3 regions of the Acetobacterium sp. K1/6 genome follow, and region 2 is predicted to be linked to each of the others. Evidence: riboswitches for the same ligand, from Rfam matches in the RefSeq annotation. Region 2 holds a riboswitch; each other region holds the start of a gene.
The links. Region 2 has a riboswitch for cobalamin ahead of thiC (phosphomethylpyrimidine synthase ThiC). Riboswitches for the same ligand answer to the same signal wherever they lie in the genome.
Positions count from the first base shown of each region.

Region 1 (9,898 bases), on a different contig from region 2:
AGAAACATCAGTTTCCCAATCAGGACCCCACCAAGGAGCCCTAAACTCAAACTGATTACCGTCACAAATAGCGTTTCATAGAATAACACTCTGGCAATATGCTTCTTTTCCATTCCCAGAATACTGTATAATCCCAGTTCTTTTTTTCGTCGTTTAATCAAAAAACTGTTGGTATAGAAGAGAAAGATCACCGCAAAAATGCCAATAACAATAATCCCGAGGAATAATAATATTTTCAAGCTTTCCGAACCTTGCATTGCGTCTAATCCCTTATTGCTTTGGATTGAAACGATGGTATAAAAAGCCATAATCGATCCGATACAAGTCAGTATATAAGGGATGTAGGTGTTCCCGTTTTTCTTTAAATTGACCAGCGCCAACTTGGGATAAAAAAACTTATTCAAGGTTCTCACCTCCGGTTGCCAGTATCGACAAGGTAAAGGATATTTTCTGATACATGTCGTCGTTACTCATCGAACCCCGATAGATCTGATTGTATATTTCGCCATCTTTGATAAATAACACCCGGTTGGCATGACTGGCTGCTGCCACTGAGTGAGTAACCATCAGGATCGTCTGACCCAGGTCATTGATGGTTGAAAAGATCTTTAGCAGATTCATCGCCGCCTTGGAATCCAAGGCACCGGTGGGTTCATCAGCGAGCACCAGTTTGGGCTCGGTAATCAGTGCCCGGGCCACTGCGGCCCGCTGTTTTTGCCCTCCGGAAACCTCGTAGGGGAATTTTTGTAGCAGTTCCTCGATTTCTAATCGCTGCGAAAGGGGCTTAATCCGGCTGTTCATTTCTTCAAATTTTTTCTGAGCCAATACCAGCGGCAAAAAGATATTATCCTGAATCGAAAAGGTATCTAAAAGATTAAAGTCCTGAAAGACAAAACCCAGATTATCCCGACGAAAGGCCGAAATGTCACTGTCTTTGATAGTGACAATATTTTTACCGTCCAGAAACACCTCCCCACTGGTGGGTTTATCAAGCGATGCCAGAATATTGAGCAGGGTTGTTTTTCCTGAACCGGATTCTCCCATGATGGCCACGTATTCGCCCTGTTCCACCGAGAAACTAACATTAGACAGCGCCTGTACCTGATTCCCGCCAAACCGGGTGGTATAGATCTTTTTTAAATTCTTTACTTCGAGTAATCGCATTATTTTTCTCCCTCTATGATTTGAAATTTTCTTATCGACAACTAAAGTATAAAGGAAACGCAGCTGCCCTGCCATCGCTTCGACTTACATTTCGACTTCTAATCTTACACTTTTGTAAGGTTGTCTTATAAGGCTTCAAACCGCTTAGTGGCCAGATCAATGCTGACTCGGGTGCCCTTTCCCACCTGGGAGGTTACAGTAATTACGTGGGAGAGCTTATTTAATACTTGCTGACTCAAGTAAAGACCGATGCCGGTAGATTTTTTATCCATTCTGCCGTTGTAACCGGTAAAGCCCCGATCAAAAATCCGTTTAATATCTTCTTCTCTGATTCCAACACCGGTGTCAGAAATAATTAGGGTTTTTTCTGAATGTTCATCCAAATAAATGGATATCTTCCCCTGATTGGTGTATTTCAGAGCGTTTGAAATAATCTGTTCCAGAACAAAGATCAGCCATTTTTCGTCGGTTAGAACACGGCAATTCATTTCTTCCAACTCCAACGATATTTTTTTATTGATAAAAATAATGCTATATTTTTTCACCGCCTGTCTGATGAGGTCTGCCAAATCATACTCAACCAACAGCAAATCTGATGACATACTTTCAAGCCTTAAATACTGGAGCACCATCTCGACGTATTGTTCAATTTTAAAAAGTTCCTGGGCATAGGTGCTGGTGCGTTCCCTATCACCTTCCTCCGTCTGAAGTAACAGTCCCATTGCTGAGATAGGGGTTTTAATCTGATGGGCCCATAAGGTGTAGTAGTCAATCATATCCGTTTGCCGGTTATCGAACTGGGAGATCAGCTCAGCCCGATTCTCCGCCAATACCCGGGTCAGGGTTTGATAGTCTACTTCCAGCAAATCCCGAGGCTTTGGTAATTCCCCCACCCCAGCGGTGGCCCTACTGATCCCCTCTGTCAGGCGCTGATGCTTTTGATAAAACTGCACAAAATCCAGACCGGCAAAAACAACGGCCAGAGCCATAACCAGTTCAGTACTATAAACAATCGGCTCCAGCGGCAAATAATACAGGGCATATACCATGGCAAAGACAAGTATGAATAAGACAAAGGCGACCATTACCCTAATCCGACTTTTCAAGTAAGCACCCAATACAAATAATATTTTCATTTTACACCTCGATTAATCCCCAATTAAATAGCCGACGCCTTTTTTAGTGGCAATAAAATCGGCCAGCCCGGCTGTTTCCAATTTCTTGCGCAGCCTGGCAATATTTACCGTCAAGGTGTTATCGTCCACAAAGCAGTCGCTGTCCCAAAGCCGTTTCATAATCACATCCCGAGAGACCACCTTGCCCTTATTTTCCAGTAAAATTTGAAGGGTTTTAAACTCATTTTTACTTAGTTCCACTTTTTGATCCACATAGATAATGCTGGCATCATTAAGATTTAGAATCGCGCCCTTATGTTCCAGTAGGCTTACTTGGCCCTGAAAGGAGTAGGTCCGCCTAAGCAGAGCTTGAATCTTTGCCACCACCACCGCCAGATCAAAGGGCTTGGCAATAAAGTCATCGCCGCCCATGTTCATTGCCATAACAATATTCATGTTATCACTGGTCGACGAAATAAAAATAATCGGCACCTTAGAAAGCTTGCGGATTTCGCTGCACCAATGGTAGCCGTTAAAAAATGGCAGGGAGATATCCAAAAGGACAAGCTGCGGATCATAGGCCACAAACTCATCCATAATATGATGGAAATCCGCAACGATTTGGGTTTCAAGTTCCCATTTATCCAAATGATTTTTTAGTGCTTTTGCTATAATCTGATCGTCTTCTACAATTAGTATTTTATACATACCGAACCATCCTATCCTTTTCTGACCGTGGGCAAAGTAAAACACTGATGCTTTGTTGCCGCTTTGTTGCCGCTTAACTCCCATTATAAATCAAAGTAGCCCAATTTCAAAATCGATCTGAAATTCGACTGTCAGATTTGTTCTTATCGATAACGTTAAAACTCCCCATTGCATGACGGGGAGTTTTTTTGTATCGCTAAAATTTATTCCACACTCCAGGCTTCCACATTGGGGATGGAGTATTGCTGACCATCATCAGTGGTGTCGGTATAAAGGTATTCAACAGTTCCCCATACGGTTACCATTTGGCCTTCAACAAAGGGGGATTCTCCAGAGTTTAAGCGATAATAGACCTGTACCATTTGATTAGGATCATCGTTTAAATCCATGATAAAATCACAGAAGTAGTGTTGATTTTCAAAGTTTTCATAAACCTGATAAACCCGTCCCGTCATCTTGACCTTATTTCCGGTTTCATTTTTAGCCGTTTCAACTACATCGGCATAAGATAACTCTGTGGTCTGAGCTTTAAACGGATCCAATCGGGCCTTTCTCTGGACAGTCGTCTCGTCGTAATAGCCCATGTCAAAATTACCCTCGTAAATTATATCGCCATAATAATTGTAAAGCGTGCCCTGTCCATCATAACGATTATCGGTGTAATTGCCATCATATAAGAGCTTCTTATCAAGATACTCTTGTCCCGGCCCATTTAAAAGATCATTCTGATAATTACCTTCCTGTGTGAACCCATCTTCCCAAACGGTTTCTCCCATTCCCTGAAAATGGCCTTGTTCCCATGTACCGTCATAAGTCCAGGCAACTTCAGCATCATTGGAAACCGTAAACACGCCAGTTCCCTGAGGCAAACCTTTTACCAATTGGCCGTTATAGGTGCCGGTTTTTTCGCCAAATGATAAGGCTAAGGTAATTTCCTGGTTTTTTACCGACTCCGATTTATTGCCAAAAATGCTCGGAATCAGCGAGCAGCCTGACAGCAATAGCGCTAAGCCAAGGGCTGTCAGTATCAATGTTATCTTTTTCATCATACATTCCTTTCAAAACTAAATGTTTGCAAACCATTTGCTTGGTATTTACCCATTCTTTCACCAGTCATTTGTTTTTGCCAAAAATTTTTATTAAAGATCGTCAACCTCAACCATCTGTTTTAGTTGGGTCAGAAAGGCGGCCATCCACTGATTATCCTGACGGATGTATTCCGGATGGGCTAAGACCTCTTTTGGCAACTGGACATAATCATCCGGAACCATTTCATCGCCGCAATTTGCAATCAGATCATTAATAATCGGCAGGGTGTTTTCCAGGTGAAACTGAAAGCCAAAAACTCTTTTGTTATAAATGAAGGCCTGATTTTTGCAGGCGGTGCTTGCGGCAATGACCGTGGCCGCCTCAGGCAGCTCGACAAAGGTATCACCATGCCAGTGAAAAACCACCGGGTTGTCCGGAAAAAATGCAAACAGCGGTGACGCTTTGGCTTCTTTAGAAAACGTGATCGGGAGCCAGCCGATTTCTTTTTGCTTGTTCTGAACAACCTTCCCGCCAATGCTATCAGCAATTAACTGACTGCCGAGACACATACCAAGGACCACCTTGTTAGCTTTTATGGCGGCTTTGATCAATTTTTTTTCGGCCTTCAGCCAGGGGTATTGATCTTCTTCATAAATGTTCATGGGACCTCCCATCACCACCAGCCAGTCAAATTCATTTACCTCCGGCAGTGCTTCATCGTTATACAATTGCGTCGAGGTAATAATACTTTGATTGGTTTTTGCCCACACTAGAATACTGCCGGGATTTTCAAAGGGTACGTGCTGTAAATAGTGAATTCTCATCTGTGACCTTCCTATCTGATTATTGATTATTATCCTTATTTTTATGCAAGTATACCATTTTAAACGCATTTTTTAAATTTTTTTATTTAAAGGCAAATAAAAAAAGCACAACCAGAACTGGATGCACTTTTTTTATTGGTACTCAGATTTTTGGCCAGAAAAATCTAAGCAGAAATGAGGAATAATATTCTATCAAAAATGTAAATTAATGAAAGCAAGGTAAATTCGGGGATGTCACACACCATCCCCGAGGAAGGGAATTAAATACTGACTTGGAGATGTCCTTCTATTCGAAGAGATTCTACTTTTGGCTAGGAGAAATTAACCAACTCCCAAGAATCACACACTTCCTGGGTTCGCTTGCAATCGTTGTCGACAACAAGACGAAAAAAAATCCTTCTCCAGTGGAGAAGGATAAAAGAATCATACTTACAAATTTAAATATAATGCTCTTACAGCCCTCTAAATCGGAGGTTGTTAAGAAATCACTACAAACAGGTCTTCTGGCTCAACAATCAACTTTCCATCTCCCTTCCCGTTAAGTTCTTAACAGTGGTTATGAGACGGTCATCATGTTTTACAGCTGCGATTACAGCAAAGGATTTACACCTTTTTCCCTTGAATATAGGACAAGTTCACTATTTAATTAAGTTTATTTTACACCAGGTTGCACTTCTTGTCAATAGCATTTTGAACCTTTGAGTCGTTAATTTAATTCAGCATCCCCAGTGATAATAAAAATCGGGTTGGCGGCCTTTAGCATCGTTAAACCACCAATGCCTTCGCCCCGGCTGATGCCCACTTGAACCAGTTCTACATTTTCAAAATACTGGTTCATCAGGGTGGTGGCCTGGGCGGCGTTCTCCAGGGTGACAAAATTGGCAATGACCCGACCACTGGCCCGGAGATTGGCCTTACACCACTGAAACAGGCCTTCCATATTACCGCCGGAACCACCAATGATGACCCGATCCACTGGCTCTTTAATTTCAGCCAGCACTTCTGGCGCCTTACCGGGGATAATGACCACATGGTTGGCATTAAAATGTTCTTTATTCTTTTTTACCAGTTCCAGCGCCGTTTCTTTGGCTTCCACAGCATAGACCTTACCATGGTCGGCGGCATAAGCTGCTTCCATAGTGAGACCCCCGGTGCCGGCGCCGATATCTACGACCACATCGCCGGGGTTTATCCCCAGCAACGAAATGGTGAGGATGCGGATTTCGCGTTTAGTCATCGGTGCCTTACCCCGAATATAGGCCTCGTCCTTGTATCCTGCTATCTTACTCATTGATGACCACCACGACTGCCAGCCCTTCCTCCTGATAGCTCAGGGCTTCTGTTACGGTTAAGCGGGTTATTTTCTCATTAGGATAGGATAACTCTTCACCAACATAAAGCAAGCTGTTTTCACAACCGACTGATTTAAGAATCCCGGCAATAAACGCAGTATTATTATTTTTGTCAGTAAGAATGCCCAGCTTTTTATTTTTTGCCAGAGCTGCCGCCAAATCCTGATCCCGGCCATGAAGGCTCATCAGCTTAGCATCTTCCCAACACATTGCCAGTTTGGCAAAAAAATACTGCAACGAACTAATCCCGGGGATGCAGACAATGTCCTTTTCCGGTACTACTTTTTTGGCATAGGTCAGCAGACTATAAAAGCCGCAGTCACCGGAAACAACCAGCGCGGTTTTCTTAGTCTTGTATACCTGGGCAACCTTTTCCATCAGCTCACTTAGGGGGGTTCCCTTGCCGATAAAAAGCATTTCTTTACCACTGGCATCAAAACTTTCAGCATGGCGGGTGCCACAGAGAATCACTTCTGCCGCTTCAATTTCTTTTAATGCGATCGGCAGTATATAATCCGGATGTCCCGGTCCCAGTCCAATAATTTTTAATGGGTACATAATCGTTTCCTCAACTCTTCTGCGTCTTTGCTTTGTCCTAAAAAGCCATGGATCTTGGAAAACAACACCACTTCCATTTCAATGGTGCCATAAACCCGATCGGTGACCTTTTTCTTTATGACCTCGGCCAGATGATCAAAATAGTCCGGCAAATTTTTGCTCAGAATTAAATCGGTTGCTTCATCGGTGGTTTTAGAGGTCATGATTTTTTCCATCGTTTTCTGGGTTGCGCCGAGCAAACCGGCGTGGGCGGTTAGAATTTCCATCCGTCCGTCGGCAACACTGCTATGGGTATTAAAAATCCCCCCAGCCAGCTTCACCAGTTTTCCCAGATGGCCAATCAGCAGAATCTTATCAAAACCCATCCGTTCAGCCTCATCCAGCATAAAACCGATATAATTACTGGTTTTTACCAGTACCTCCTCAGAAAGTCCCAGTTCCTCGGAAAAGTCTTTCCCATAATTGCCGGGGACAAAGATGATTTCTTTAAAGCCTTTGGCATGGAGCACTGAGAGTTCCAGTTTCAGGGACGCCTTAAGGGCATCTTCACTCATCGGCTCAACAATCCCGGAAGTGCCGATAATCGACAGTCCGCCTTTAATCCCCAGCTTGGGATTAAAGGTTCGTTTGGCCAGTTCCACACCCTGGGGAATGGACAGCTCGACCCGCCAACCTTTGGGTAAATCCGTGATCTGACGTGCGGCTTCAGAAGCTAAAACCGTTTTAATCTCCCGGGTAATCATCTCCCTTGGGGTCGGATTAATGGCCGGTTCACCCGGAGGAATACTGAGTCCCACTGAGGTGACCGTACCGACACCAATACCGGCTGCAAACTCAATTCCGGCCTGGTCTGATGAGGTGATTTTCGAAAAAACCTTGACGCCATTAGTCACATCCGGATCGTCCCCAGAGTCTTTGATCACTGAGCAGGAGGCTTCGTTTTCTGAAAAAGTCTGATCGTGCAGCACCAGATCCAGGGTCCAGCCCTTGGGTGTACTGATTTCAATGGTTTCCCATTTCTGTTGATTTAAAAACATTAACAGTGCCGCTTTGGTGGCGGCGGTGGCGCAAGAGCCGGTGGTATAGCCGTAGCGCAGGGTCTTGCCATTTTTTTCAATGGTTTTATTTAACATGGCTTACCTCCCTTACTGAAGGGGATAATTCTTTTTGATTAATAAGGTCGATAAATACGGGATCTTACCTTTTAAGACATCAATATCCCGGACCACTTGCTGGGTGTCCATACCGATGTTGGATACCAGCACAAAGCTTTTTTCCAGCCCGCGGGCTTCCAGTTCCTCAGCCATCCAGGCATTATTGGCGGAAATTTTCATCACCACAATATTCTGGTGGGCATCCAAAATCGCCCGGATTTCTTCTACTGGCTGAGTCATCGCCACAATCCCCAAGGATTCTTCTCCCTGGGTCAGGGGAATATTGAGTTGCGCCCCGAGATTGCAAAATGACGGCACCCCTGACAGGGTGATCACTTCAATACTACGTTTTAGTAGATATTCCATCACATAAGAATAGGTGCTAAAGACCATCGGATCACCCAGAGTAATAAAGGCGACGTCCTTGCCCTGATTAAGCAGCACTTCAATTTCATCGGCATTTTCTTTCCATTGTTTTTGCAAGGCTTCCCGTTCCTGAGACAGGGAAATCATCGGAAAATTCATTTCCAGAACTTTTGACAAATCGGAGATATGACTTTTGACAATTTCAAAGGCAACACTGGTGCTGCCCATTTTTTTTACCGGGGTAATCACCATATCACAGGCATCTAAAACCTTAGCCGCTTTAACGGTGAGCAGATCGGGATCGCCGGGGCCAACTCCGATGCCATAAAAAATTCCTTTTTTTGTAGCGCTCATCATTCTTACCATTCTCTTCCCAGTTGATAAAGCATGGCATTAAGAATCGCCGCCACGACCGGACTGCCGCCTTTTCGTCCGTTGATCCGAATGATGGGACTGTCAATCTGATCCAAAGCTTCCTTGGATTCCGCCGCGCCGACAAAACCGATTGGCGCACCGATAATCAGGGCTGGTTTGGCATTGCCAAGCTTGACCTGTTCAATCAGGGTATATAAGGCGGTTGGCGCATTACCGATGGCAAAGATGCCCACACTGTCGTCCTTCAACGCTCTTTCCATGCTGACCGTGGAGCGGGTGACGCCGCGCTTTTTGGCTTCTGCGGCGACATCGGCATCGTGGACAAAATTGACAATTTCAATGCCGTGGTCAGCCAGTGCTTTTTTATTAACTCCGACCTGAATCATCCGGGTGTCGGCATAAATTTTCTTGCCCTGTTTCAGTGCTTCGATGCCACTTTCATAACCGTTGTTTAAAATTTCCAGTAAATCCGCATATTCAAAATCAGCGGTGGTATGGATGATCCGTTTAACCATCGGGGCAATGGCTTCCGGGAAAACCTTATCGCCCATTTCAGCGGTAATAATCTCAAAACTACGCTCTTCAATTTCTCGGGGGTTGTTAATGTATTCCATTTTTTCTCACTTTCTTAAGTCGATTTATTTCTTTATTATTCAAAGCTCTATGATCACACCTCTTCGGTGGTTATTTTTATTCCGCCCGGGATCAGGCGGTTTTGGTAGATTTCGGCATAGGCCGATTCGGGAACAACCTGCTTGAATGCATTTAGAAACTCAGCTTCTTGAAAATCACCATTGTCATACATGACGCCAATCACTGTGCCGCTATGACCGATGACGGTTCCCAGACCACCAAAATCCCGAGATAGGCCAATCAAATCATCGAGATAATTCTTTTTTAAGCGTTTCTGGTTAAGAATAGCGCTTTTAGTACAGGCCGCGCCAATCTCCTTGAGGCTTTCGGTGCGAACCCCTTTTTCAAATTGAGTGACAATTTCGACAAAGATGGCTAAGTCGTCTGAGGAATAATCATCCTGACTTTCATTAAAGGTCATCGTATCAATGCCACCGTTAAAATCAATGATTAGGATATCTGCTTCCACGGTGCCATCAAATTCCTTTAGTACCGAGCCACTGAGATGATTAAAAAGGTTTAAGCGCTCAAACATCAGATTGTCTGATGGCTCAATACCGGTGCAAAGCGAACCGATCTCCTTTGGGATCAGATCCAGACCAAAATAAGCACAAAGCCCG
Region 1 is NZ_JAXQGA010000008.1:55,405-65,302, reverse strand. Features, by position in the region: gene U2P91_RS08890 (FtsX-like permease family protein) at 1-413, opposite strand, end outside; gene U2P91_RS08885 (ABC transporter ATP-binding protein) at 397-1,164, opposite strand; gene U2P91_RS08880 (sensor histidine kinase) at 1,290-2,300, opposite strand; gene U2P91_RS08875 (response regulator transcription factor) at 2,313-2,987, opposite strand; gene U2P91_RS08870 (hypothetical protein) at 3,191-4,033, opposite strand; gene U2P91_RS08865 (type 1 glutamine amidotransferase) at 4,127-4,840, opposite strand; cobalamin riboswitch at 5,316-5,501, opposite strand; gene cbiT (precorrin-6Y C5,15-methyltransferase (decarboxylating) subunit CbiT) at 5,547-6,131, opposite strand; gene cbiE (precorrin-6y C5,15-methyltransferase (decarboxylating) subunit CbiE) at 6,124-6,750, opposite strand; gene cbiD (cobalt-precorrin-5B (C(1))-methyltransferase CbiD) at 6,738-7,883, opposite strand; gene cobI (precorrin-2 C(20)-methyltransferase) at 7,896-8,627, opposite strand; gene U2P91_RS08840 (precorrin-8X methylmutase) at 8,630-9,259, opposite strand; gene U2P91_RS08835 (GHMP kinase) at 9,313-9,898, opposite strand, start outside.
Region 1: linked by a shared signal. The riboswitch ahead of U2P91_RS08865 (type 1 glutamine amidotransferase) and the one ahead of thiC (phosphomethylpyrimidine synthase ThiC) in region 2 are both predicted to bind cobalamin.

Region 2 (9,898 bases):
AAAAGAATCCATTGCCGATGGTGAGTCTCACCTGATGGGCGAAGGTTTTTATCAGGTCAATTATCAAGTCGATGAACAAAACGTTCATCTGTCCTTAAAAGACGGCAGTTCTTACCTGACTACCGTGGATAAGGCCAACGGTATTACCACTGCTTATAACGGAGAACTGCCCTTTGCTTTTTATACCCCGGTGGAAGGTCAAGATGGTTTTTATACCTTTGTCGACGCCGACGGGGCGACTCAATTCCGGGTTTATGCGACTTTTCTAAACAAAAATGGTAATTTTTTCCCGGCCTCAGAAGAGGGCAAAATGATCGCCGGTGCTCTCCCGATCAACCGATCGAAAGAAGAAACTCTACAAGCTCAGGGACAAAATGGGGTTGCCAAGATGATTATCACACCCATTACCTGTACCAACGTACCGACCACTTTTGTTGTCTAATAAAAACCACAAAAACCCGTTGATCAACGGATTTTTGTGGTTTTTATTCGTTTATCTACTCTTATTCATCTAATCATATACTGGATAGTATTCCGTGTTTTGGTGCGCTTTAAAAAAGAGAGCCAGCTGCGCTTCGGTGGTTCGACCCAGGGACAACGGCGGCAACTGGTCCATGGCAAAGAAGCCACTCTCGATTGTTTCAGCATTGCATTTAAAATCACCATCCAGTAATTCACAAAGCATCAGGATCTTATAAATGGTATAGGGACAGGTGTCCTGGACCCACTTACTGCGATCCAGCAAACCCACCAGTCGGGTTGGTTTAACCAGCACACCAGCTTCTTCAAAGGCTTCTTTAATGACATTTTCCTGAGGTGTCCGATTGACATCGGCCCAGCCCCCCGGCAGGGACCAGCGACCATCAACCTTCTCCCGGACCAGCAAAATTTTATTTTCCACGATAACCCCACCGCGGACATCCACTTTGGGGGTCAGATACCCTTCTTCGCGAACGTAGTAATCTTTGATCACCTCATGGGAAACCTCGGTGTGTTTTTCGATGATTTCTTGAGACAGCTTTTCGATCTCACGATAACGAACCAGATCATAATCATTTTTGCAGTAGGTCAATCCTGATTGAGAGATTGATTGCAATTCTCTTGCCCATACAAGCCATTGTTTTTCCATTTTTTTCTCGAAGCTACGCTTCTCTCCTTCCAAATTTTAACAAGTAAGGTCTTCACATTTCCGACTCCTGTGCTATAATATAATCGAGAATTAATCTTATCTGTTTATTTCCTTATTTATTGGGAATATAACAAGTGAAGATTAAAATTGACTTAGGAGGTCTATTATGTGTAAAGAACCAAAATTTTTTGTCTGTAAACATTGTGGTAATTTTGTGAGTATGATTCATGAATCAGGTGTAGAAATGATCTGTTGTGGCGATCCCATGACTGAAGTTGTTGCTAATACGACGGATGCCGCCCAAGAAAAACATGTTCCAGTCATTACTGTAAGCGGTAATACTGTGACTGTCGATATCGGAAGCGTTCCTCATCCAATGACTCCCGAACACCATATTGCCTGGATCTTTCTTGAAACAAAAGAAGGCCGCCAACGAAAATGTCTGGCCGAAACAGGCACTCCAAAAGCTGAATTTGCATTAACCCCAGGGGATAAGGTTGTTGCGGCTTATGAATATTGTAACCTTCATGGTTTATGGAAAGCAAGTCTATAATTATTACACACTGTAAAAAATAATCAAACACCACAAAAAGCTGCCGCAATGGCAGCTTTTTGTGGTGTTAAAAGAATTCTTTAATAAATTCTGCGTAGGTACCATTATATAAATTCATGTCAATGAAGGTTTCATCCCCGTCGTAACCGTCCATCATACCCCGATGGCTATATTGCCAGAAGGTAAATTCTTCGCCGTTTGGCAGCGTTTCCGGCCAGCTATTATCCAAATCGACAATCCAGATCGGATAGTCTTTATAGTCGGTCCCGATATACATTTTAAAAATCCGCTGGGTGGTGTAGAGAATCGGCTTAACCTCGTAATAATCTTCCAGTTCTTTTATTAGTTCATCGAGAATGACTTTAACCTGCTCTTTAGGCAAGGCATTATCTTCATAGATCCCATATAGCTCCAAATCGATCACCGGTGGCAGGTTTTTATTTGAAGCCGGTACATTCTCAATAAAATTTCTGGCCTGAACTTTGCCAGTGGTGTCATAATTCAAGAAATGATAGGCCCCGACCTTGAGTTGGGTTTTCTGACTCTCTTCCCAATTCGTCTTAAACTTAGAATCGACAAAATCATCCCCTTCAGTCGCCTTGATAAAAGCAAAATCAATATTCTGAGCAGCCAGCAGTTCCCAGTCGATCTCCCCCTGATAGGCCGATAAATCCACCCCTTTAACCAGATGATCCGCTCTTTTGGTATGATTTAATGTATTGGTGACGCCATAAATGATCAAAATGATGATGATTAACACCCCGATTCCGACTACCAATGAGAGTGCTTTTCTTTTGGTCATTGATTTTCCTCCTTAACTCTTAATAGAAGCATTATAACAAAATAATCACTGGCAGGAAAGTCTCTTAAGGAGTTATAATATAGTTACAGTCCATTTACCGGCTGATCGTCTGCATATAAGGAGAGCGTTATGAATAAACCATTATCCCCAGTTCTTGCTGAAAAACTGGCGACCCTGAAAGAAAATCTTTCCCGCTTCCCCAAGGTCAGCATTGCCTTTTCTGGCGGTGTAGACAGCACGCTATTGCTACAGGTAGCGGTTGACGTACTGGGGAACGCTGTTTTACCCATCACAGTCAATGGTGCCATGCTACCCAGTTCCGAATTTACCGAGTCCCAGGCTTTGGCAAAGGCCATCGGAGCGGTGCCACTGGTGATTGAAGCAGATGTTTTTTCGCTGGAAAATTTTGTCAAAAATCCGGCTGACCGCTGTTACCATTGCAAGAAATTTATTTTTACCCAAATCAAAGATGCCGCCCAGGCTAGAGGCTTTGAAGTCCTCCTGGACGGCTCTAATTGGGACGATATGAAGGATTACCGGCCGGGCATTAAAGCCCTGGGAGAACTGGGTGTCTTTAGCCCTTTAAAAGAATCCGGCCTGACCAAACAGGATATCCGGGATCTGTCAACCTACTACAATCTCCCTACCGCCACCAAACCGGCTATGGCTTGCCTGGCCACCCGAATCCCCACTAATACACCGATCACACCGGAAGCCCTTGCGGCCATTGAAGCTGGGGAAGATTTTCTCAAATCCCTCGGTTTAAGCCAATATCGGCTGCGGCTTTTGGGTGATACAGCAAAAATTGAGTGTGACCCCGACGATTTTGTTGTCATCATCAAAAACCGTCTGTCCCTAATCGACACCCTAAAAAAACTGGGCCTCAAAACCATCACCCTGGATCTGGCCGGCTACAACTGCGGTAATATGAACGGTTGAATAATTTCAGGTTAAAACAACCGTAGTACCGACAATTGTTACATCATGTTGTACGCATCGGGGCGAACATGGTGATAACCTGTTCGATCCCGCAGCGAACAACAGATTAACAAGGATCTGACCCCTAGGTCATTGGTCGGTACGGTAACTGGTTGCCACCTTTATCCAACAACCAAATCCGGCTAACAGCTAAAACTCTTCGTTTAATTCATCCAGCTCCCGGTACATCTGGTAGAGGTCATAGTAGACACCTTCTTCCTGGAGCAGTTCCTCATGGGAACCTTTTTCAACAATCCCATCTTCGGTGAGGACTAAAATCGAATCCGCATTTTTAATGGTGGTCAGCCGATGGGCAATCGTAAAGGTGGTTCGGCCCCGGGTCAGCTCTTTTAAAGATTCCTGAACAATCCGTTCGCTTTCATTATCCAGCGCCGAGGTGGCCTCATCCAAAATCAGAATCGGCGGGTTTTTCAAAAATACCCGGGCAATACTGAGCCGCTGTTTCTGGCCACCGGAAAGCTTAATTCCCCGCTCCCCGATATTGGTATCATAACCCTTGGGGAGCTTTTTTATAAACGCATCGGCGCCGGCATGTTTAGCCGCCTGAATCACGCTTTCCCGGGTGGCATCCGAGCGACCATAACTGATATTTTCATAAACGGTTCCCGAAAAAAGATAAACATCCTGCTGGACAACCCCCACCTGGGTGCGTAAGGAATGCAGGGTCAGGCTTTGAATATCCTGACCGTCGATCAGAATTCGGCCGGAGCTGACATTATAAAATCGGGGAATCAGATGGCACATGGTCGTTTTGCCACTGCCCGAAGGTCCCACAATGGCAATGTTTTCACCAGCTTTAACCGCTACATCAATATGGGAAAGTACCGCATCGCCGCCATCGTTGTATTGAAAGCTCACATCTTCAAAAACAATATCGCCCACAACATTTTTCAGTTCCACTTCATTGGACTGATTTTCATATTCGGTAGGTTCGTCCAGAATTTCGATAAACCGCTCAAACCCGGTCATTCCCCGCTGAAACTGTTCTGCGAATTCAACAATCCGGCGGATGGAGGTTAGTAAGGTGGTGACATACATCAGATAGGCGACATAATCGCCGGGATTAATGGCACCATTGATCATAAAGATTCCTCCGAAAACCACCACCAATAAATACATCAGTCCGTCAAAGAGCCGGGTGGTGGTCTGAAAACCGGCCATATAACGGTAGGTTTGTTTTTTTATTTCAAGAAATTTACTATTTCCTGTCTCAAACTTAATCTCTTCAATATTTTCGTTGGCAAAAGATTTCACAACTCGGATTCCCAAAAGATTATCTTCCACCTGAGCGTTTATTTCACCCGTTTGAACCCGCGACCGTTTAAAGGCAATCCGCATCCGATTCCTGAAATAGGTGGTCGTTAAAAGCATGATCGGCAGGGCGGCAAAAATAATCACTGTCAACCAGATATTAACTGAGCCAAGAATGGCAAATGAAACGCCAATTTTTAAACCGGCAATAAAAAACTCCTCGGGACAATGATGGGCAAATTCCGTCACATCAAAAAGATCAGTGGTGATCCGCGACATCAACTGACCGATTTTGGTGTCGCTATAAAAAGAAAACGACAACTTCTGGAGATGTGAAAAGAGATCCCGGCGCATATCCGTTTCGATTCGGGCGCCCATGACATGGCCCACATCGGCCATAAAGTAGTTAGCCACTCCATCGATAAGCCGCAGTACCAAATATACCAGCCCCAGTTTTAAGATTGTTTCCACCGTCAGACTGGCCAGATCATTGATGGCGGTATTGGTGATAAACCGTACGATCAGGGGCAAAACCAGATCGCATACCGTTGTCAAGGTAGCGCAAAACAGATCCAACAACAGAATCCATTTGTATTTTTGATAATAAGGTATGAAACGTTTGATAAGTTGTGTGTTACTGATTCGCAAAATATTCCTTCTTTCTTAATTGCTACACTTAAAAACTTTGGGCAATTGAAAAACGATTCACGTTTCCCAATTGCCCATTCATGGTCTTTTACTGAAATTTCTTTTATTAACTGATCTTACTGACTGACCTTGCTCTGATCTGTCATGATTTCACTAAGGGATGTTGCCAGACCCGCCAAGCCCTGAATTTCAGAGGGAATAATAATCTTAGTGGCTTTGCCATCAGCTACCTTTTCAAAGGTAGATAAACTCTTAAGGGCAATAACTGACTGAATCGGATTGGCATCATTTAACATCTTGACCCCATTGGCAACCGCTTCCTGAACCTTGACAATGGCTTCTGCTTCACCTTCTGCCCGTCTGATCTGAGCTTCCCGATCCGCTTCGGCACTAAGAATAGCAGCCGCTTTTAAGCCTTCCGCTTGTAAAATTGCCGCTGATTTTTCGCCTTCAGCGACCAGAATGGCACTGGCTTTTTCGCCTTCTGCCTGGAGGATTTTTTCCCGACGTTCCCGCTCTGCCTTCATCTGCCGTTCCATCGCATTCTGGATCGCTTCTGGTGGCATGATGTTTTTAAGTTCTACCCGGTTGATTTTAATCCCCCAGGGATCGGTGGCTTCATCGAGAATTACCCGCATTTTGGTATTAATCACGTCCCGGGATGTCAGTGTTGCATCGAGCTCCATATCACCAATGATGTTACGCAAAGTGGTGGCGGTTAGATTTTCAATGGCTTTCATGGGATTGTCCACCCCATACATATAGAATTTAGGATCGGTAACCTGTAAATAAATTACCGTGTCAATCTGCATCGTAACATTATCCTTGGTAATAACCGGTTGGGGCGGGAAATCCGCGACCCGTTCTTTTAAACTGATTCTTTTTGAAATCCGGTCAAAAATCGGAATTGCGATATGAAAACCGGTCTCCCAGGTGGCATGATAAGCGCCCAATCGTTCCACCACATAGGCATTAGCCTGGGGAACGATCTTCGCATTCACAATAATTACAACAACAAAAATGATAAATAAAACGCCTAAAATAATTAATCCAATCATCTTCTTACCTCCTTTTATTTTATTTCTTCTTCTACCAATTTAACCATGGCTTTAACCCCTTCGATTCCTACCACAGTCACTTTTGCACCAACAGGAATGACTGTATCGTCGTCGACATTTCTGGCAGTCCAAGACTTACCATCAACCTTGATGGCGCCCTGTCCCTTAAGATTATTGATTTCTTCCTCAACAATCCCCTGTTCTTTGAGAATGCGATCAGCATTGGTTGTTATCGTTTTGGGATCCATGTGTTTTTTCAAAAAAGGTTTTGTTCCCAATAATAATCCAACAGAAACCAGAAAGAACAGCGTCATCTGTACCCAAAATGGTGCGCCTAAATAAGCGACGGCCATTGCCACCAGAGAACCAACACAAAACCAGATGGAAACCAGTGCGCCAGCAGTAACCAATTCAACCACCAGAAAAACGACAAATAAAACCAACCAGACAAGAATGATATTCATCTGCTCACCTCCCTCATTCACTTAATTTTATTATAACATAGTTTGTTGTTTTTTTTCTCATGAGTTACACAATCGATTTTTTTTATTTTTTTCTTGCACTTTCATTTTTTAGTGTGTATAATCAAAAGCAAGTAAATAGAAAAGCGAACATATGGTGCCTTAAACATTAAGGAGAATAGGGAATCAGGTGAGAGTCCTGAACGAACCCATCACTGTAAGGGCGGAGCAAACCACAAAAACCACTGTTTTTTTAATGGGAAGGTGTGGCAAAGCGTTAAAACCCCAAGTCAGGAGACCTGCCTATGAATCGATCCTGAATGAACGAAGGTAAAGTTCATGGCTGTTATTTAGAATAAATAACAGCTGTGGACTTTTTTATTTGCCAAAATTTGTTGAGAATCATTCAGGAGGAAACGATGACAATTCTTAAAAAAGCACAAGCCGGTGAGATCACCGCAGAAATGATTTATGTGGCGCAAAAAGAAGGGCTCGATCCCGAAAACATTCGCCAGGGGGTAGCCGTCGGTGAAATCGTCATTCTAAAGAGTTCCCGGCCAAATATCAACCCGGTGGCGGTGGGCAAGGGTCTGTTTACCAAGGTTTCCGCCAGCGTTGGGATGTATGAAATAGATGACACCATCGATGGTGAAATGGCTAAAATCAAACAGGCCGTAAAAGCCGAAGCGGATACGCTGATGGATTTAAGTGTTCGGGGTCCGATTGATGAAATGCGTGAAAAAGTCTTATCCACGGTGGACCGGCCGGTCGGTACCCTACCCCTTTATCAGACCCTGGCTATGGCTCAGGAAAAATATGGCAGTGCTTTAGATATGACCGCGGATGACATGTTCGCGATGATGGAAAAGCATGCCTCCGAAGGCGTCAGCTTTTTAGCCCTGCACTGCGGCACCACCATGGACGTGATCAACCGCGCCAAAGAAGAAGGCCGGATTGATCCACTGGTTAGTTATGGGGGTTCCCATCTGATTGGCTGGATGGTTCACAACCACTGTGAAAATCCCTTTTTTACCCAATATGACCGGGTCCTGGAAATCTGTAAAAAGTATGATGTCGTGCTGAGCTTTGCCGACGGCATGCGCCCCGGCTGTATTGCCGATTCCCTGGACGGCGCCCAGGTTCATGAATTGGTGATCCTCGGCGGTCTGGTTAAAAAGGCCCGGGCGGCCGGGGTTCAAGTGATGGTCAAAGGACCGGGCCATGTGCCCCTGGATCAGATCCAGACCACTGTAAAGTTACAAAAACAACTATGCGGCGGCGCTCCCTACTTTGTCTTCGGCTGTCTGCCCACCGATTCCGGGGCTGGTATGGATCATGTCACTGGCGCCATCGGCGGCGCAATCGCCGCCTATTACGGTGCCGACTTCCTCTGTTACGTCACCCCGGCCGAACATATCGGCATGCCAAATGCCGATGATGTCTATATGGGCGTGATGGCCAGCCGCATCGCCGCCCATGCTGGTGATGTTGGCAAAGGCCATCCGGCAGCGATTGCCTGGGATCTGGAAATGTCCCATGCCCGCCGGGAACTTAATTGGGGCCGGCAGATGGAACTGGCCATCGATACTGAAACCGCCACGAAGGTCTGGAAGGATCGCAGCACCGACTTCGAATCCGAATGCAGCATGTGCGGCGACTTCTGTGCCATGAAAATTGTCGGCAAGTATTTACGAGACGAAAACCAGGAAGCGAGGAACTAATCATGACCCAAATATTAAAAGCTCGACAGGGTAAAATTACCGAAGAAATGGAAATGGTGGCACTCAGCGAAGGCTTCACGCCTGAATTTATCAGAGCCGGAGTAGCTGCCGGCCGGATTGTCATTCCTAAAAATAAATTGCGCAATCGTTCTAAAATCTGCGGCATCGGTGGTGGTCTGGACGTCAAAGTCAACGGTCTGATGGGCACCTCTGGTGATCGGGATGATATGGACATGGAAGTCAAAAAACTAAAAATCATCGAAGCCGCCGGTGCCCACGGTTTTATGGATTTAAGTATGGGTGCCGATATTGATACCATGCGAACCTTAAGTCTAAATAATTCCAACATTGCCGCTGGCTGTGTGCCCGTTTATCAGGCTGCCAAAGAAGCGGCTGATAAACGGGGCCTGATGGTCAATATGACCTCTGATGATCTGTTTGAAGTGGTTGAAAAACAATGTCAGGCCGGTATGGATTTTATGGCCGTGCACTCGGCCCTGAATATGGATCTTCTCAAAATATTAAAAAGAACCGGTCGCGTTGCCGATATCTGTAGCCGTGGTGGATCCTTGCTAACTGGCTGGATGTTCCATAACGATAAAGAAAATCCTCTTTATGCCGAATTTGACCGACTGCTGGAGATTCTCAAAGCGACCGATACGGTACTTAGCATCGGCGACGCCATTCGACCCGGTGCCAATGCTGATTCTCTGGATCAGGCCCACCTGCGCGGCTTAATGGTCGCTGGTGAGCTGACCAAACGGGCCCTGGCGGCCGGGGTTCAGGTGATGGTGGAAGGTCCCGGCCATGTGCCACTAAACCATATTCCCTCAGCGATGCTACTGCAAAAACGACTCTGTTACGATGTACCCTACTATATTTTAGGCTTCCTGGCCACCGATATTGCTCCCGGATATGACAATATTACGGGTTCGATCGGCGGTGCCTTTGCCGGCATGCACGGGGCTGATTTCCTTTGTTACCTGACCCCAGCCGAACACCTGGGTCTGCCCAATGAGGAAGATGTCCGCATCGGTGTCGAAACGACCCGGATCGCCGCCAATGCGGCCAATGTCTTAAAGCGCGGCGGCGCGGCCTGGAACCGCGATCTGGCGATGTCCCGGGCCCGGGTTTCCCGCAATCAGGAAGAACAGATCAAAAACGCCATCAATCAAGCCAATCTGATCGCTGCCTTTGCGGCTCAAAAGCCTTCCCATGGTTGTGCTGTCTGTGCCGACAGTAAATGTCCGGCGGATGTCGCGGCGGAGTTTTTTGG
Region 2 is NZ_JAXQGA010000007.1:187,864-197,761, reverse strand. Features, by position in the region: gene U2P91_RS08585 (hypothetical protein) at 1-442, shown strand, start outside; gene U2P91_RS08580 (NUDIX hydrolase) at 512-1,129, opposite strand; gene U2P91_RS08575 (desulfoferrodoxin family protein) at 1,296-1,682, shown strand; gene U2P91_RS08570 (glycoside hydrolase family 25 protein) at 1,750-2,484, opposite strand; gene larE (ATP-dependent sacrificial sulfur transferase LarE) at 2,614-3,423, shown strand; gene U2P91_RS08560 (ABC transporter ATP-binding protein) at 3,613-5,376, opposite strand; gene U2P91_RS08555 (SPFH domain-containing protein) at 5,499-6,440, opposite strand; gene U2P91_RS08550 (NfeD family protein) at 6,455-6,904, opposite strand; cobalamin riboswitch at 7,040-7,223, shown strand; gene thiC (phosphomethylpyrimidine synthase ThiC) at 7,321-8,622, shown strand; gene bzaB (B12 lower ligand biosynthesis ThiC-like protein BzaB) at 8,625-9,898, shown strand, end outside.

Region 3 (9,898 bases), on a different contig from region 2:
AATTACACCGAAGATATTGGAATTTGAGCACTGCCACGAAGTGGGGGCGCATTTTCAGATCGGTAAAGGGGATCTGGTTTTTATCAGTGATCGAACCGATGAACACTATTTTAAGGATACCATCAGTAATGAAGCTTATCGTGTCAATTACCGAAAATATGTAAGTGGCGAACCCACCGATGTAATGGTGGAAAAGATTTACGCAGATATAAAAGACTATCAGTATACCCGGGTATTTGGTATCGGCGGCGGTACCATCCTCGATGTTGCTAAGCTGTTTGCGCTTAAAAATACTGTGCCGGTGGTGGACCTGTTTAACAAAGAACTGGAAATTATCAAAGACAAGGAATTAATCTTAATTCCCACTACCTGTGGCACTGGTAGTGAGGTCACTAATATTTCTATTCTGGAACTCACCGCCATTTCTTCAAAATTTGGTCTGGCGGTGGATGAACTCTATGCTGACTACGCCGTGTTAGTGCCGGAACTGCTTAATGATTTGCCGATGAGCGTTTTTGCTACTAGTTCCATTGATGCCTTTATTCATGCCATCGAATCTTACACCTCCCCCAAGGCCAACGCCTTTACTCGGCTGTATTCGAAAAAGGCCATGGAAATGATTCTCACCGGCTATCAGACTATTGTAGAACAGGGACCAGAAGCCCGAAAATCCCTGCAGAAAGACTTTATGATCGCTTCAACCTTCGCCGGGATCGCCTTCGGTAACGCGGGTTGTGCTGCGGTTCATGCCATGAGTTACCCCCTGGGGGCAGTTTACCATATCGCTCATGGCGAAGCGAACTACGCGATGTTTACCGAGGTTTTCAAAACCTATGCTGCCATTGATCCCAACGGCAGCATCAAAGAACTCAATCTTTTTCTGGCTGGATTTCTGGGCTGTGAACCCGCCTTTGTTTACGAAGAAATTGAGAAGCTGCTTAATCATATTTTGTTAAAAAAAGCACTCCGGGACTACGGCGTGACCAAAGTAGATCTGGAAACTTTTACCGAAGCAGTAATGACCAAACAAACCCGGCTGATGGCCAACAATTACGTCCCCCTCGCCCGAGAACAGGTGCTAGGAATCTATACGAAACTCTATTAGTTACCTTTAGTGCGATACAGCCGTACCGACCAATTATTAATCTGTTTTTCGCTGCGGGATCGAACAGTTTATCAACTGTTTGCCCCGATGCGTACAACATGATGTAATAATTATCGGTACTGGGTCAGTGCTGATCTATATTCATATGACCGCAACACAAAGATTTATGGTATCCATTGATTTTAGCTTTCTGTTAAGTTAAACTTAGCCTTAAAGAAAGACGAGGCGAAGAGGATGGATTACTTAAATAAAAATATATCAATTAATTTAAAAGCAATACGCCGCGAAAAAGGCATGAGTATGGATGAGGTGGCCGAACAAACCGGGGTTAGCAAAAGTATGTTGGGGCAAATTGAACGGGGGGAAGCCAATCCTACAATCGGGACCCTGGGAAAGATCGTCAGCGGACTCCGGGTGGATCTTTCAGATCTGACCCGAACCCCGGGGATTGGTGTCTATGAGGTCAACCGACAAAAACTGATTCCCTCCAAAGAGGTGCCCGGTCACTACGCGGTTTACACCTATTTTCCCTATGAAAAGAACCGATTGTTTGAAATCTATGAAATTGAAATTGAACCCGGTGCCTGTTATGTCAGCGGCGCTCATGGGCAGGGAACCAACGAGTACATCGTCGTGCACGTGGGTGAATTGACCTTAGAAATTGATAATTCCTTTTATCAGATTAAAAAAGAAGATGCTATCTGTTTTGGCACAGCGATGAAACATACCTATTGGAATAAGGGAAGTGAGCTGCTGAAATTTATTACGGTATTCGTCTTTAAACAGTAGAATATGCTCACTGTTTAATCACAAAACAACTTTCGGGTCAATGTTGAAAAAGTACAATATACTGCACAAATTATTATCTTTTAATGCCTTATAACCCTTTAAATAGCGATTTTTAAAAAATATTTAAATAAAATCACTGTGTGTATTGACATTATAATGCACACATGTTATATTGTACTTGTCAATTGACAGAACGAAGGCGTTCGAAACATGATGGTTCATGTTCCGGCGTTTTTTTTGTTTATCCGACAAACGAAGATGTTTGTCAGAAATAAAGTACTTATGTAGCGTTAATGGAAAAGGGAAAGGAAAATTGGAATGAAACTTAAAGACACCGGACTTACAAAAGAGGAATTAAAGCAAAAAGTTAACACCTATATGATTGAAACCTATGAACGGTTTGATTTTATCGCCGAAACAGCAAAAGATATGTATATTTATGATGAAAATGGCGAGGCCTACCTGGATTTTTATGCCGGTATCGCCGTCAACAGCGCTGGCAACTGCAATGATAAAGTAGTTGCAGCGGTTCAGGATCAGGTGGCTGATGTGATTCACACCTTCAACTATCCTTATACCATCCCCCAGGTGCTGCTGGCCGAAAAAATCTGTACCAGCATTGGTATGGATAAGATCTTTTTCCAGAACTCCGGAGCTGAATCGAATGAAGCGATGATTAAAATGGCCCGCAAATATGGGGTCGAAACTTATGGCCCAGAGCGCTATAACATCGTTACTGCCAAGATGTCCTTTCATGGTCGAACCTTCGGTGCTATGAGTGCCACCGGGCAGCCGGACAACGCTTGTCAAATCGGCTTTGGGGATATGACTCCCGGTTTTAGCTATGCTGAATTTAATAATCTAGCGTCATTTAAAGATGCTGTCAACGACAATACCATTGCCATTCTCATTGAACCGGTCCAGGGGGAAGGGGGAGTCCATCCGGCAACAACGGAGTTTATGGAAGGACTTCGGGCCCTCTGTGATGAAAAAGGTTTGCTTTTATTACTGGATGAGGTTCAGACAGGCTGGTGCCGAACCGGAGCGATTATGTCATATATGAATTATGGAATTAAGCCTGACATTGTCTCAATGGCAAAAGCCATGGGCGGAGGTATGCCAATCGGTGCGATCTGTGCGACTGCTGAAGTGGCCAAAGCCTTTACCATGGGCTCTCACGGGACTACCTATGGTGGACATCCGGTTTCTACCGCCGCTTCTCTGGCCCAGATCACCGAACTACTCGATCGTGACCTGGCCGGCAATGCCCGGGAAATGGGGTACTACTTTATGGAACAATTAAAGGGACTGCCAAAGGTTAAAGAAGTCCGAGGACAAGGTCTTTTAATCGGGGTAGAATTTGAAGACGGCGTTTCGGGCGTGGCTATCAAACATGGCGTGCTGGAGAAAAAACTGCTAATTACCGCCATTGGAAAAAACATCATCCGCATGATTCCACCGCTGATTGTATCAAAAGAAGACTGTGACAAGGCTTACAGCATCATCGAAGCGACGGTCAAGGAATTGGTCAACTAATTTTAATCAAATTAACTAAATAAAGTTTTAAACAATGGGGTTTTTACAGCTTTCTAGTATCGGTCTAAATGAGACCGACACCAGAAAGCTTGTGAAGATCCTATTTTTTTATTGACAACCACGCAATTATCTTAACAAATCAAATTTGAAAGGGGTGTATGATCCAGAATTGCGATCATACGAAAAGAAAAATGAGTGGAAAAACAAACAAGTCGAAATTTGACAAGGTTTTAAGTACCAAAGATATCTTTGTGCTGGCCTTTGGTGCCATGATTGGCTGGGGCTGGGTAGTGAATACCGGTATCTGGATAGAAACCGCTGGCGCTCTGGGAGCGGCCCTGGCTTTTTTAATCGGGGGGATTATGGTCGTCTTTGTGGGACTGACCTATGCAGAACTTACAGCTGCGATGCCTCAATGCGGCGGTGAACATGTCTTTAGCTATAAGGCCATGGGACCCACGGGTTCCTTTATCTGTACCTGGGCTATTATTCTGGGGTACGTCAGCGTTGTGGCTTTTGAAGCTTGTGCCTTTCCGACGGTCATCCAATATTTGAGCCCTAATTTTTTACAAGGGTATATGTATACAGTGGCTGGATTTGACATTTATGCTTCATGGGTGGCCGTTGGGGTGATTACCGCTATTATTATTACCGCCATTAATATTCTCGGAGCTAAAACAGCAGCCAAACTCCAAACTATTTTTACTGCATTAATTGCCGGGGCTGGACTCCTTTTAATCGCTGGATCAGTGATTAATGGTGATCCTTCTAATATTGCCGGAAACATGTTTGGTGGCAGTATTGAACTGGGCACCACCGCTCTGGGGAGTGTGCTTACGGTAGCGGTTATGACGCCTTTTCTCTTTGTCGGTTTTGATGTAATTCCGCAGGCAGCTGAAGAAATAAATGCCGGATTTAAGAAAATTGGCGGGATTATGATTCTTTCGATTCTGATGGCAGTCGCCTTTTATGCCCTGATCATTCTGGCCGTGGCTTATGTGATGCCTGCTAGTGCAATGGCAGATTCAACGCTCGTAACGGCCGATGCGATGGGATTGGCTTTTAACAGTGAAATCATGACCAAGGTATTGATTGTTGGTGGAATGGCCGGGATTATTACCAGCTGGAACTCCTTTTTAATCGGGGGCAGTCGGGCGATGTATTCCATGGCTGAATCCAATATGATTCCAAAAGTATTTGCTAAACTTCACCCTAAGTATAAAACTCCAGTGTTAGCAATCGGCCTAATTGGCGTATTATCGGTAATTGCTCCTTTCTTTGGACGAAAAATGCTGGTCTGGATTGTTGATGCCGGAAGTTTCGGGGTCTGCCTGGCCTATGCCATGGTATCCTTGTCCTTCCTGATTTTAAGAAAAAAAGAACCGGATATGAAACGACCATACAAGGTCCGATTTGGCACCTTCGTGGGAATTGTGGCAGTTGCTTTATCGGGTATGATGACCCTGTTATATGTGATTCCGTTGCCTTTTGCTTCCACTGCACTGGTAGCAGAAGAATGGATCATGGCTGGTGGCTGGGCCGTATTGGGCGTACTCTTTTATGGCTACTGTAAATTCAAATATGGTGATGAGTTTGGCGCTCATATTGATGTAGAGTATGTCGATGTCGATGAAAAGCCTGCCTTTGCCGCTCGCGTTGGTAGTGTAACTGAATAGTCTTGTCGGGAGTTATGAAAGGAAAAGAGATGAATAGTTTTAGTTTTAAAATACCGCAAGAAATAATCTGCGGGGTGAATAGTATTGAGAAATTACCGGAGCTTTTAAATAAGCAGGAATTAAAAAAAGCGATGGTGATTTCGGGACCGCATCTGAATAAGATGGGGGTGGTTAAGAAGATTACGGATATTTTAGAGCGGGCCGGGCTAACTTTTGACAGTTTTACCCAAACGGAGGCCAATCCTTCAGTAGAAACCGTCGATAAGGCCACCAAGGTGTTTGTTGACAGTGGGGCAGACTGTATTATTGCTTTGGGTGGCGGTTCCCCCATGGATGTAGCTAAGGCGGTGGGGATACTGGCGAAGTTCGGTGGCTCCATTGGTGCCTATGAGGGGGCTGACAAGGTCCCCGGTGCGATTGTGCCGCTAATTGCCATTCCCACCACTGCTGGCACCGGTTCTGAGGTAACAGCTTTTGCGGTGATTACGGACCGTTCCCGGAATTATAAGCTGACGGTCTTTAGTTATGAACTGATTCCGGCCTATGCAGTACTGGACCCAACCTTAGTTATGACAACCCCGGAAAAAACGGCGGCAGCCTGCGGAATTGATGCTCTGGTTCATGCCATTGAGGCTTATCTATCGAAGGCCGCTTCACCTTTTTCTGATGCAATGGCTGAAAAAGCCTTGGAATTGATCGGTAATAATATCCGTTTGTTTGTGGCAGATCGAACCAATCCAGAAGCAGCAGCCAATATGCTTTATGGTAGCATGTTTGCCGGGATCGCCTTTGCCTGGGCGCGGCTGGGTAATGTCCATGCGATGGCCCATCCCCTGGGCGGTTATTTTGATGTCCCTCATGGGGTTGCCAATGCGATACTGCTGCCAACGGTGCTGGAATATAACGCCCTAGCCGATACCGGACGTTATCAAAAAATTTATGACGCGATTAAATGCGGTGAAGGATGGGAGGATTTTACGTCTCAGACTTTGGTCGATGAGATCCGTAGCTTAACTTGTGCACTGGGGATTCCCAAAACCCTGGGTGAGGTGGGCGTCACGGTCGATAAGATCCCTGCGATGGCTGTAGATGCCATGAAAAGTGGTAATATTCTGGTTAATCCCAGAAGTACAACCCTGGAACAGATTGAAGCGCTGTATCGACTGGCGTTATAGAGGAAGGACAACATGGAAGTAATTGAACAGAAAATAAAACTGGTGGTTGAGGAATCGGGTTGCCCGATATATTCGGCGGGGGATGAAGTCATTTTTGACGGACCCCAGCTGGATAAGGACAAGAGTGGAAATTTCTGCATGATGGCACTCAGTGCAGTGTTTCCCTTTGTCTATGCGGCTCGCAAAGGTGTGATTACCGATGCGCCGCTCCAATGCCCGGACTGTGGAGAAAAAGTGGTGTTTAGAATTAGAAAAGCCTGAAGAACTCAAAGTGTATAAAAAAAGATCAAAGGGATCAAGTATCTGTCCTTTTGATCTTTTTAGTTATTTTGCATCAGTAAGAATTGCATTCTAGTCCATTGATTTTCGCTTTTAAAGTCGTAATATAGCGTATTCCAATATCACTTAAGGTATGTTCCCTGCGCATAATATAACCTGCGTGTAAAATTTGATCACTTTCGCAAAACTCGATCGTCTGAATCTCATTTAGTTTTGAGTGCATCTTATCGCCATCGCTGTTAGTCAGATCCGGACCGATGCTAAAACAATCAGTGCCACGAACCAGGGCGATTTTTGTGCAACGGTCAATGACATGAATGTTTTTATCCAGGATTTCATTAAATAAAATTTCTTCAGAAAAATGAAGCAGATTGTCATCACCCTGATCATAGGTGACAAAAGGGTATGGTTTTAAGTCATCAAGGGTTAGCAATTCTTTCTTAGCGAGGGGATGTAGTTTTCTTATAAAAACATAGGATTTAATTTTTCCCAGAATATGAAAGGAGAGATTGCTGGTATCTAAAAGTTTTTGCATCGTATTCAGGTAATGATCATTAATGCACATAACGCCGATTTCGCTGCGACGGGTGGCCACGTCGTGGATGACCTCATGGGTTGGACATTCCCGAATGGCAATATCATAGCGATCCAAGCCGATTTCATCAACGATTTTGATAAAAGACATGGTCGAAAAGGGCAGTCGCTGGGTGGAGACAGAAAAGCGCATCGGGATCGATTTCTGATGCTGATAACGTCGTTCCAGATAGTCGGCTTGCTCAACGATATCTCTGGCATGGTTTAGATAATCTTGTCCTTCATAAGTTAATTCAATCCCACGGCTGTTTCGCTTGAACAGGAGAATTCCGAGACTCTGTTCGACTTCTTTGATTGCAGTGGATAAAGTGGATTGGGAAATATAGAGGGCCTTAGCCGCCGCCGAAATTGATTGATGCCTTGAAATTTCGATCATATATTTCATATTTTGTAGTGAAATCATTGGTTTCCTCCTTGTTTGTTTAGCCCTATACTATCAAAAATATTGATAGCTGGCAATTGGAAATTAGAAGAACCGCTGAATTGTTTGCTCCTCTTTCTTGTGATATAATACGACTTAATTGAATAACAAAGTGTAGTATGAAAATCGGTTAAAGTCCGATGCGGTACCGCCACTGTAAAAGTGAGCCGCTGTAAATTGATCAACACTGGAAAGAAATTTCTGGGAAGTTGTTACAGCAGGCGATGATCTTAAGCCAGGATGCTTCTATATTTTGTGATAACCAAGCCTAACGGATTATTGGGTGAGGGATTTATTTTTATAATAAACTCTTCTGTCTAATAATTCAGAAGAGTTTTTTTATTGGAGGAAAAATGAAGATAAAACTAAAACGGATCGCATTTTATGGCAAGGGAGGGATTGGTAAATCGACGATTGCCGCCAATGTATCGGCAGCGCTTTCAAAAGCTGGGAAAAAGGTTCTCCATATCGGCTGTGACCCGAAATCGGATTCGACCCGGATTCTGATGAAGCGACGGATTCCCACCGTCTTGAAAACACTCAAGGAAAAAGGAGATCAGCTGAATAAAGCAGATATTTTATATAAAGGAGTTTATGGCGTTACTTGCGTTGAAGCTGGCGGCCCGGAACCGGGGGTCGGTTGTGCCGGGATGGGCATTTCGGCGGTGATCGAGACCCTGGAAAAGCTGGAAGTCTTTGCGATGGACTGGGATCTGATTGTCTATGATGTGCTGGGTGATGTGGTCTGTGGTGGTTTTTCCATCCCCATGCGCAAGCAATGTGTTGATGCGGTTTATATTGTGACCTCATCAGAATTTATGTCGTTGTACGCTGCCAATAATATTTTAAAGGGCATCACGCACTACGAAACCCCGAAGCAAAAACTATTTGGCGGCTTTATTCATAATCGCTACTCGTCCCAAACCGATAAAGATGTGGTTGATCATTTTATCAAAATGACCGAAAGTCGTCTGATAGCCTCTATTGAACAAAACCAGGCGATCAAGCTGGCCGAGTATCAAAGAAATACCATGATTGAGGCCGATCCCCAGGCCCCTCTTTCACAGGTAATTAAGACCTTGGGGAAGGATCTGTTTTGCGAAGTTCCTGCCAGTGACTCTCGTTCCCTTGATGATGACGCAATGGAAGCCCTCTTTGATTTTGTTTCCGCAAAGAACCAGGAAATCAGCAGATGAGTAGCATCACCATTGAAACGTCGGTCTATAATTTAGGTGATATGGAAATGGCAAAACGAATTTTTGCGATACCGGACACCTTAGTCGTGGCCGTCGGACCGCCAACTTGTATCCGTATTTTATATTTTAGGGCTTTGGAATGTGGGCAGTTGTCCAAGCTCAAACTCGTTCCCATTCGTGCATTGGATTATACCTTTGGGGATTATCTGGAAAAAATTAAAGGCGTTGTTGAAGCGGCGTTACGAAAAGCCTGCTATCAGGGTATTATTCTTTATGTTTCATGTCCCGATTTGCTCAGCCAAACCGATTTTGATACGATGATCGAGGGACTTGATAATCCCCATCAGATACCTGTCGAGATTTTCAAGCGTGGTCCCATGGAGAAACGAAAAACCAGTCCATCCCAACGTTTGGATAAGATTGCAGCAAAAATTGCGGACTTTGTCAAGACCCGGCCACTGGTTTTATCAAAAAATGCAGCGGTTTGTGAATTACCGCCGCTGGCCGCAGATTATACGGGGGTACTTTCTTTATTCCCCGATGATGAGGCCGTTTGTCAGTTTTTAATGACGGGCTCCGGCTGTGCAAACTGTCCTAGTTCCATTGATAAACTGAATCACAATCCGTTTATTTTTTCCCGATTTAATGACTTGCAGGCGGTTAATGGCTGCACAAATGAGATCGGTGAAGCCATTACAAAGCGCTTTCAAATGAATCATCAAACCAAAGATATAAAATTATTTCTATCCATTGGCACACCGGTTACCTTTATGACCGGGATGAATGATCATTTTTTACAGACCTGTGATCTGTTTGAAATGACCTGTGCAATAGATACCAACGGTTTTCAGACGGCCGAAGAAGGGGTAGCAAAGGCCTTGTTAAAAATCGCCAAAGCAACGTTAAAAAAAGTTGAAAACCGAAAAAAACGGCTCAATATTATTGGCTATAATCCATTTTTGTTTGGGAAAAGGCAACACTTTGATGAAATTGAAACCTGCCTGACGTCGCTGGGTTATGCGGTGAACTTTCTCGGCTATGAGAGTCTGGGTTCCTTTAAAACGGCAGCAGAAGCTGAGCTGAATCTTGTTTTTTCCAGACACGGTCTGAGTTTGGCAAAATGGATG
Region 3 is NZ_JAXQGA010000014.1:47,803-57,700, reverse strand. Features, by position in the region: gene U2P91_RS12675 (4-hydroxybutyrate dehydrogenase) at 1-1,105, shown strand, start outside; gene U2P91_RS12670 (XRE family transcriptional regulator) at 1,340-1,894, shown strand; gene U2P91_RS12665 (acetylornithine/succinylornithine family transaminase) at 2,213-3,430, shown strand; gene U2P91_RS12660 (APC family permease) at 3,622-5,106, shown strand; gene U2P91_RS12655 (iron-containing alcohol dehydrogenase) at 5,136-6,281, shown strand; gene U2P91_RS12650 (TIGR04076 family protein) at 6,294-6,542, shown strand; gene U2P91_RS12645 (LysR family transcriptional regulator) at 6,616-7,557, opposite strand; cobalamin riboswitch at 7,660-7,840, shown strand; gene U2P91_RS12640 (nitrogenase iron protein NifH) at 7,929-8,771, shown strand; gene U2P91_RS12635 (nitrogenase component 1) at 8,768-9,898, shown strand, end outside.
Region 3: linked by a shared signal. The riboswitch ahead of U2P91_RS12640 (nitrogenase iron protein NifH) and the one ahead of thiC (phosphomethylpyrimidine synthase ThiC) in region 2 are both predicted to bind cobalamin.